Regions from separate parts of the Paenibacillus riograndensis SBR5 genome, predicted to be linked through region 3. Evidence: riboswitches for the same ligand, from Rfam matches in the RefSeq annotation. Region 3 holds a riboswitch; each other region holds the start of a gene.
What was found. Region 3 has a riboswitch for cyclic di-AMP ahead of PRIO_RS00495 (C40 family peptidase). Riboswitches for the same ligand answer to the same signal wherever they lie in the genome.
Positions count from the first base shown of each region.

Region 1: it holds a riboswitch for cyclic di-AMP, as region 3 does, so the genes downstream of both, PRIO_RS13265 (alpha/beta fold hydrolase) here and PRIO_RS00495 (C40 family peptidase) in region 3, are expected to answer to the same signal.
Region 2: it holds a riboswitch for cyclic di-AMP, as region 3 does, so the genes downstream of both, PRIO_RS03260 (hypothetical protein) here and PRIO_RS00495 (C40 family peptidase) in region 3, are expected to answer to the same signal.

Region 1 covers NZ_LN831776.1:3,247,705-3,249,901, forward strand. Annotated here, with positions in the region: gene PRIO_RS13250 (Na+/H+ antiporter subunit E) at 1-440, shown strand, start outside; gene PRIO_RS13255 (Na(+)/H(+) antiporter subunit F1) at 437-730, shown strand; gene mnhG (monovalent cation/H(+) antiporter subunit G) at 714-1,085, shown strand; cyclic di-AMP (ydaO/yuaA leader) riboswitch at 1,109-1,266, shown strand; gene PRIO_RS13265 (alpha/beta fold hydrolase) at 1,274-2,101, shown strand.
Region 2 covers NZ_LN831776.1:740,069-742,265, reverse strand. Annotated here, with positions in the region: gene ytxJ (bacillithiol system redox-active protein YtxJ) at 110-436, shown strand; gene PRIO_RS03265 (glutaredoxin family protein) at 433-672, shown strand; cyclic di-AMP (ydaO/yuaA leader) riboswitch at 959-1,128, shown strand; gene PRIO_RS03260 (hypothetical protein) at 1,243-1,752, shown strand; gene PRIO_RS03255 (hypothetical protein) at 1,781-2,197, shown strand, end outside.
Region 3 covers NZ_LN831776.1:101,997-104,193, forward strand. Annotated here, with positions in the region: gene PRIO_RS00490 (C40 family peptidase) at 1-76, opposite strand, end outside; cyclic di-AMP (ydaO/yuaA leader) riboswitch at 82-224, opposite strand; gene PRIO_RS00495 (C40 family peptidase) at 610-1,038, opposite strand; cyclic di-AMP (ydaO/yuaA leader) riboswitch at 1,096-1,233, opposite strand; gene PRIO_RS00500 (hypothetical protein) at 1,453-2,197, opposite strand, start outside.

The sequences.
Region 1 (2,197 bases), 3.1 Mb from region 3:
TGTGGATGATGCTGAGCGGCGACGGGTCAGGCTCAGGCTTTGTAATCGGCTATCTGCTGGGCTGCGGAATTCTGCTGGTGCTGCGCAGGTTCCTCCCTGAACCTTTATATTTGAAACGGGTGTGGTCCATAGTGAAGCTGCTGGCGCTGTTTCTGCGGGAACTGGTCTGGTCCAGCTTTGCGGTCATCCGGCAAATCCTCAGTCCCAAACTGGCGGTCCGCCCGGGCATCTTCGCTTATGAAACTGCACTCCGGTCCGACTTTGAGGTCACCTTGCTCTCCTGCCTGATCTGTCTGACACCGGGGACACTAACGCTGGAAGTGTCGGGCAGCGGCCGGACCCTCTATATTCACGCTATGGATATTGAGGATGCCGGCCAGCTCTCCCGCCAGATCGAAGGAACCTTTGAAAAAGCAATAATGGAGGTGACCCGGCTATGATTCCGCTATTGCTTAATATTGCGCTGACGATCCTGGCACTGGCCATGCTGGCCTGCCTGTACAGGCTGATTCAAGGACCGACCCGTTCAGACCGGGTTGCTGCGCTGGATACGATCGGCATTCATCTGCTGGCCGTGATCGCGGTGCTGGGCATGCAGCAGAGGACAGAGGATTATTTTGATATGGTGCTTGTGATCGGAATTCTGACGTTTATCGGAACGGCGGCTTTAGCCAGGTATATTGAAAGAGACGCGGTTATGGAGCATGGAGGTGATAAGCTTGATCGGTGAGCTGCTAATTGCGATACTGGTATTGCTGGGCGCATTGATATGTGGGCTTAGCGCGTTTGGATTGGTCCGGCTCCCCGATGTTTATTTACGTTCCCATGCCGCCACCAAAAGTGCTACACTGGGTGTATTGTGTGTGCTGACAGGAGCCTTTCTGTTTTTTTACTTCTATATAGAAGTAGTCAGCATCAAGCTGCTAATCGCGATTGTATTCGTCTTCATCACTTCTCCGGTTGCAGGGCATCTGAACGGCCGGGCGGCTTACCGCTCGGGTGTGCCATTATGGAAGGGCAGTGTGCAGGATGATCTGAAGCCGGTGCTCGAAAAGAATAAGACGAAGCAGGATGACTCGCAGTAAAAATAATAGTAAACTAAAGAATATTGTCTTTTTCGCTGAATTCTGTAAAAGAAGCGGGGGAACCACCGCGTGTGCAGTTTTGCAACTGCCATGCCAAGGGGTGAATCTCGAACATTCGAGTAGGGCTACTCTTCAGGCCCGAATCCGTCAGCTAACCCCGTAAGCGTAGAAGAGAGGAGACGAATGGATTGCCGCAAATTCTGCTAAATGGAACTACTATCTACTACGAAACCTATGGTACAGGAGTGCCGGTTGTTTTTATTCATGATCACCTGACCTCGCATCATCTGTTTGAGCCGCAAATTGAGTATTTTCGTGACCGTGTTCAAGTGATTGTTATGGATCTGAGAGGGAACGGGTTGTCCGGAAAAATGGATGTCGAGGTTCACCGCATTCTGGATACCCAGTGTGAGGATTTGAAGGAGCTGCTCCGCCGTCTGGGGCTGCTGAGTGTGATTCTCGTCGCAAGCTCCGGAGGGGGTGTGCTGGCCCAGAAATTCGCTGTGCAGAACCCGGAGCTGGTGCGTGCGCTGGTGCTGGTGGACAACTGTTCGAGCGGACATGATTCCACGATAAATAATCGGATATGGGGAATTGTTGAGAGATGCTCATGGATGTCGTATTATTTGCCGCCTGAGCTGCTTTTGCGCTCCCTGAGAATCGCCTATAACAAATGGCTGCCCGCTTATCATATCCTCCGGAATGAGCTGCTGCATAAACGGCCAACCGAAGGGATCAAACAGCGGATTGCCCTGCGCCAGATTGACATTCTTGCCTATGCGGCCAAGCTGCAGGTTCCTGTGCTGTGTGTAACGGGAAGCCAGAATGAGTGGAGACTGGCGCAGGCGAGCAAGAACGCCTCCATGCTGCCATCGGCGCAGCTCGTGGTGCTGGATGATGCCATGTACCCCAGCCATCTGTGCCAGCCGCAGCATTTTAACCGCCTGCTGTTAAATTTCCTGATCGACCAGCATGCCATTCATCAGCGGGCTGACGGGCTGGAGGGCGGCGGATGACTCAGCTCCTTACCGCTGTCCAGCCATGCATAGGCCAACCGCAAAAAAACGGCAGTCCGGAACATCATGTGATGTTTTTGGGCTTCCGTTTTTTTG
Region 2 (2,197 bases), 640 kb from region 3:
GCACGGCATGATTCTCCCTTTTGACTTAATTTTTAACTATGTTACAATCAGAAATATCATTGTTAACAACCGAATTGTTAGCAAACTAAAAATATCAGGAGGGATTCCGATGTCCATAGCACAAATTCACAGTGTCGACGAATTGCATCAATACCTTGCACAGCCTGGTAAAAAGCTGCTGTTCAAGCACAGCACCACCTGCCCGATCAGCGCCAAGGCCAATGAAGAATTCCAGGCCTATGTCCAAAGCTCCGGCACCCCTGCTGCCGTGGTCCATGTGATTGAAGACCGTCCAGTCTCCAACCAGATTGCCGAGGACTTCGGCATCAAACATGAGTCTCCGCAAATTTTCCTGCTCGAAGACGGCGAGGTCCGCTGGAACACCTCCCATTGGAAGATCACCCGGGATGCCATTAAGGAAGCTGTGAACTCATGAGCCAGCCTGTAATTATCTATTCAACCGCGAACTGCAGTGACTGCAACCAAGTGAAGCAGCTGATGAAGGAGCAGGGCGTTCCTTTTGAAGTAAGAGATGTTATGACCAGCACGGTCTACCAGGAAGAAGTGGAGAAGCTCGGTTTCATGGGTGTTCCAGTTACAGTAGCAGGGGCGCATGCCGTCAAGGGCTTCAATCTGCCTGAGCTTAAGGAGCTTATTGCAGCAGCCCGGTAATACGCCGGAGTTCTTTGGATCAGCAGAGCTGACGCAGGTTCCGGATTCATAGGTTAAAAAGGGGATTCAGGACTAAATTATTCTTGAATCCCCCTTTTTTTCAAAAAAAATAAAAACCGGCGTACGAATGAGATAATAGGCCGATAAACAGCAACATATATGGTTTTATCCGTTTATTTCCTGCGAATCCCGGAATTTCAACGTTAATTTACGCCGCATTTCCCTTTTTCCTTTTTACAAAGAACCGCATGAAAGAGTATGATTCGTTTCAGAACTTATTCATGAAAACCAATCAACGCTGAATTCCCGCCATGCGGGAAACGGGGGAACCACCAGGCGATAAGCCTACTTGGGGTGAATCCGAAGGGGACTGCACCAATGCAGTTTCACTAGGCAGGGCGACTCTCACCGTCCGAATCCGACAGCTAACCCCGTAAGCGTATAGAGAGAGAACTTGATCCGCCACGCTTATGCGCCAGGTTTATTTGAACCTGTACCGAAAGCCGCAGCAGAGGTCCTCCTCTGCTGCGGCTTTTTGTGTGGAGATCAATGATTAGGAGGAACACGGGAATGGAATCACGACGGCTGTTGCGTATAGAAATATGGGTATTCGATACACCTTGGCCCGCAGGCCCCGGGCCGGAGCAGGCCGGAAATTGCCGCTACGGCCTCCTGAAGCTGACCTGCCAGGCAGGGCATAGCTGGTCACAGGGACTGCTATGGGAAGATAAGCGGGTTGATCTGATCCAATGGAGCAACTTCCTGCGCAGCATCCGCCGCTGCCGCCTTGAGGAGGCGATCCGAATTGTAGACCGCTTAGGCCCCCAGTGGGGACAGACTCAGCGGGATCTGGTACTGGGTGCACTGCTGCATCTCAAGGCAAAGCTTCAAGGGAAATTCATTGACCCGCAGGTTCAGACAGACTCTTATTTTCACTCCGTGTTGGCAGCCGGAGGTAACTCAAGTGCGGGAAGAATGTACTATAGACCTTCACGGACACTGCAGCTCCAGCGGATCTGGCCTGAGCCGGACCCGGCGGAGCTGATTAATAAATCTATCGCTTATTACTCTATTCTATAGTTTTATATTCAGAAAGGACCGTGAGAACATGCCCGACCCCTTATCGCGCACATCAGCTTCAACAGCCGGATTTGCAGAGTACATTGAGAAGTACAGCGGGAATATCTATACGCTCAGCAGGCTGCTGCTGGGGCAGGGGGCTGAAGCAGAGGAGGCTGCCGTGAAGAGCTTCACGGTGCTTTATGAGCCGTATCTGCGTACAGGCTGTGACGCGCAGAGCTTCTCTCTTCAGTGCTACCGTGAATGCATCCGTCATTGCTCCCTGATTGTCCAAGGCCGCAAATCCTGTATCCCGGCCTGCCTGTCCTGGGAGGACCAGCTTGTGCATGCACTCCGGTATGGCCTGCGCCTGTCCCTGACGGACATCGGTCTGATCCTCAGGAAAAGCCTGCCTGAGCTCAAGGCCCAGATCCGGCAGATGCGCGAGCAACTGGCTGCACATGAA
Region 3 (2,197 bases):
CTGCGAAAGCGCTTCCTGCTCCGATGGTAAGGATAATGGAAAAGCTCAGTAAGGCTGATGCCAGCTTCTTCTTCAAAAGTAAATACCCCTTCCAATTGCCTACGAGGTTAGCTTAAGGGTTCGGTTGAAGGTCCCCTATGACCCCTCTGTGAATAGGAGGTCAATTCACCCAAAATCGGTTCCCCCGTTTCCCTAATGATTAAGGAACTCGGCTCGACTGTTGATTAGGATTAGCTTGCGGATCAATACATGACAAAAAGTTTGTAAATTAACTTTGAATAATTACAAAAATGTTACTATCAACTCACTGCAGTAATTGTAACAAAGACAGAAGCTCTTGGCAATCATTTAAAGCATAATAATGCATATTTTTTCCGTGTGACGAGACAAAAATCTATTCTTGAGGGCCCATTTTACGCGCTGCGTAAGCTGTATGGGAGATTTTTTTGGAATATTTAGCAAAAAGGTGTTTCAAAGACCTCCAAAACGTGTAAAAGGGAGAATAAGGAAAAGGAAAAACCCGGAAATGATTACGGCAATAATCAGTCCGGGTTCGTATAAGTTACATTTAGTTGTTAGAGGCAGTAATATTGAGGGGAATAACGTTTATCAATCGTAGGCAACAGCCTGGTACGCTGTAGTGCTCATCACTCGTTTGGCGCCAACGTAGCGGTTGGCCCAGTAGGCTTGGCTCAGTGAAGTTATCGTAACGCCGCGTGAACTGGAGGATTGCGCGAATTTGCCATTACCGACATAAATGCCGACATGGGAAACTCCCGAACCAAAGGTGTTAAAGAAAACGAGGTCGCCTGAACGCAAGTTGTTGCGGGATACAGGGGTGCCAACGCTGAATTGAGCTTTGGAAGTGCGTGGCAGGGTAAGTCCGACATTTTTGAATACATACCTCGTGAATCCGGAGCAGTCGAAACCGCTGGTGCTGGTGCCCCCGAATTTATAGGTCGTTCCGATTGTTTTGGCGATAACTGTGTCCATTTTGGAGTCGGCGAAAGCGCTGCCAGCTCCAAATGTGAATACCATCACTAATCCAAGTGCTGCTGCGGTGCATTTCTTCTTGAAATTCTGACTTTTCAAATGATGTACTCCTTCCAAGGCCTGCGAGGTTAGCTTAAGGATTCGGTAGAAGGTCCCCTATGACCCCTCTAAAGCGAGATCAATTCACCCAAGATATGGTTCCCCCGCTTCCCGGTGCAGGGAATTTGGCGTTATATGCACCAGAAGAGCGTGTGTGACAAGCTTTAATGCTCAAGTTAAATGTGGTTTATAAGCTGTAACTTAAAGATTACAAATTTGTTACTAGTAGTACAGGCATCATTGTACCAGAGGATTTACAGTTTTGCAAATACTCTTTATCACTTTGTAACCCAAAAAAAGAGTCCCGCTCCCGGTAAGGAGTAGCGACTCTTTTATTATGCCGGTTAAGCGGCTCTATTATTACGGAAATGTTTTACTGCGCCAGAGATGATACTGGGCGGCGATTCCCCACATTTTGAACAGTGTAGTGGGCAGCGGAGAGAACTGGCGGAGCAGAAAGGCCGGCAATCCGGGACTAAGCAGCGCGGTTGCTCCGCAAATAAGCATCATCACCAGCCCGCATGCTCCCAGCACAAGGGAGAGTCCCACAGATGGAACAATGACCTTCAGGCACACCAGCAGGGATGGAAGTATTCCTGTACCGGCTGTATACCCGAACTGCATGTAGAGCAACAGCTTCCGGATGAAGAACAGATACACAAGCCATGCCAGGACGTAAGGAACCAGCTTCAGCAGCTGTCTGTAATCCAGAATGCCGCTTAGCAGCAGGTTGTACATTTTGGGAAAAAGCCAGTACAAGGGCAGGGCTGCCAGCACCCATTCTATAAGACTGAACAGCATCACCGGAAGCCCATACAGCCGCATGCCCGGAAAAAAGAACATTCCGCGCTCGCCCTTGCGCTCCTGATGCAGCTCGTGGAGCAGCCCTGCGCGGATGAAGGGGGAGACCAGCAATCTTGCTGCGCTCAGTGCCAGAAGCATCCAGAGCCAATGCTGAACCGCCGGGTCCGAACCCAGAGCGAATTGCCCCTCCACATAGTACAGCAGTCTGCCCAGCCCGCTGCCTCCCGCATGCTGGTCCGGGTAGCGCAGAAGCACGGGAACCACGGCGCTTTTGACAAACTTGTACATGAAATAGCCCCAG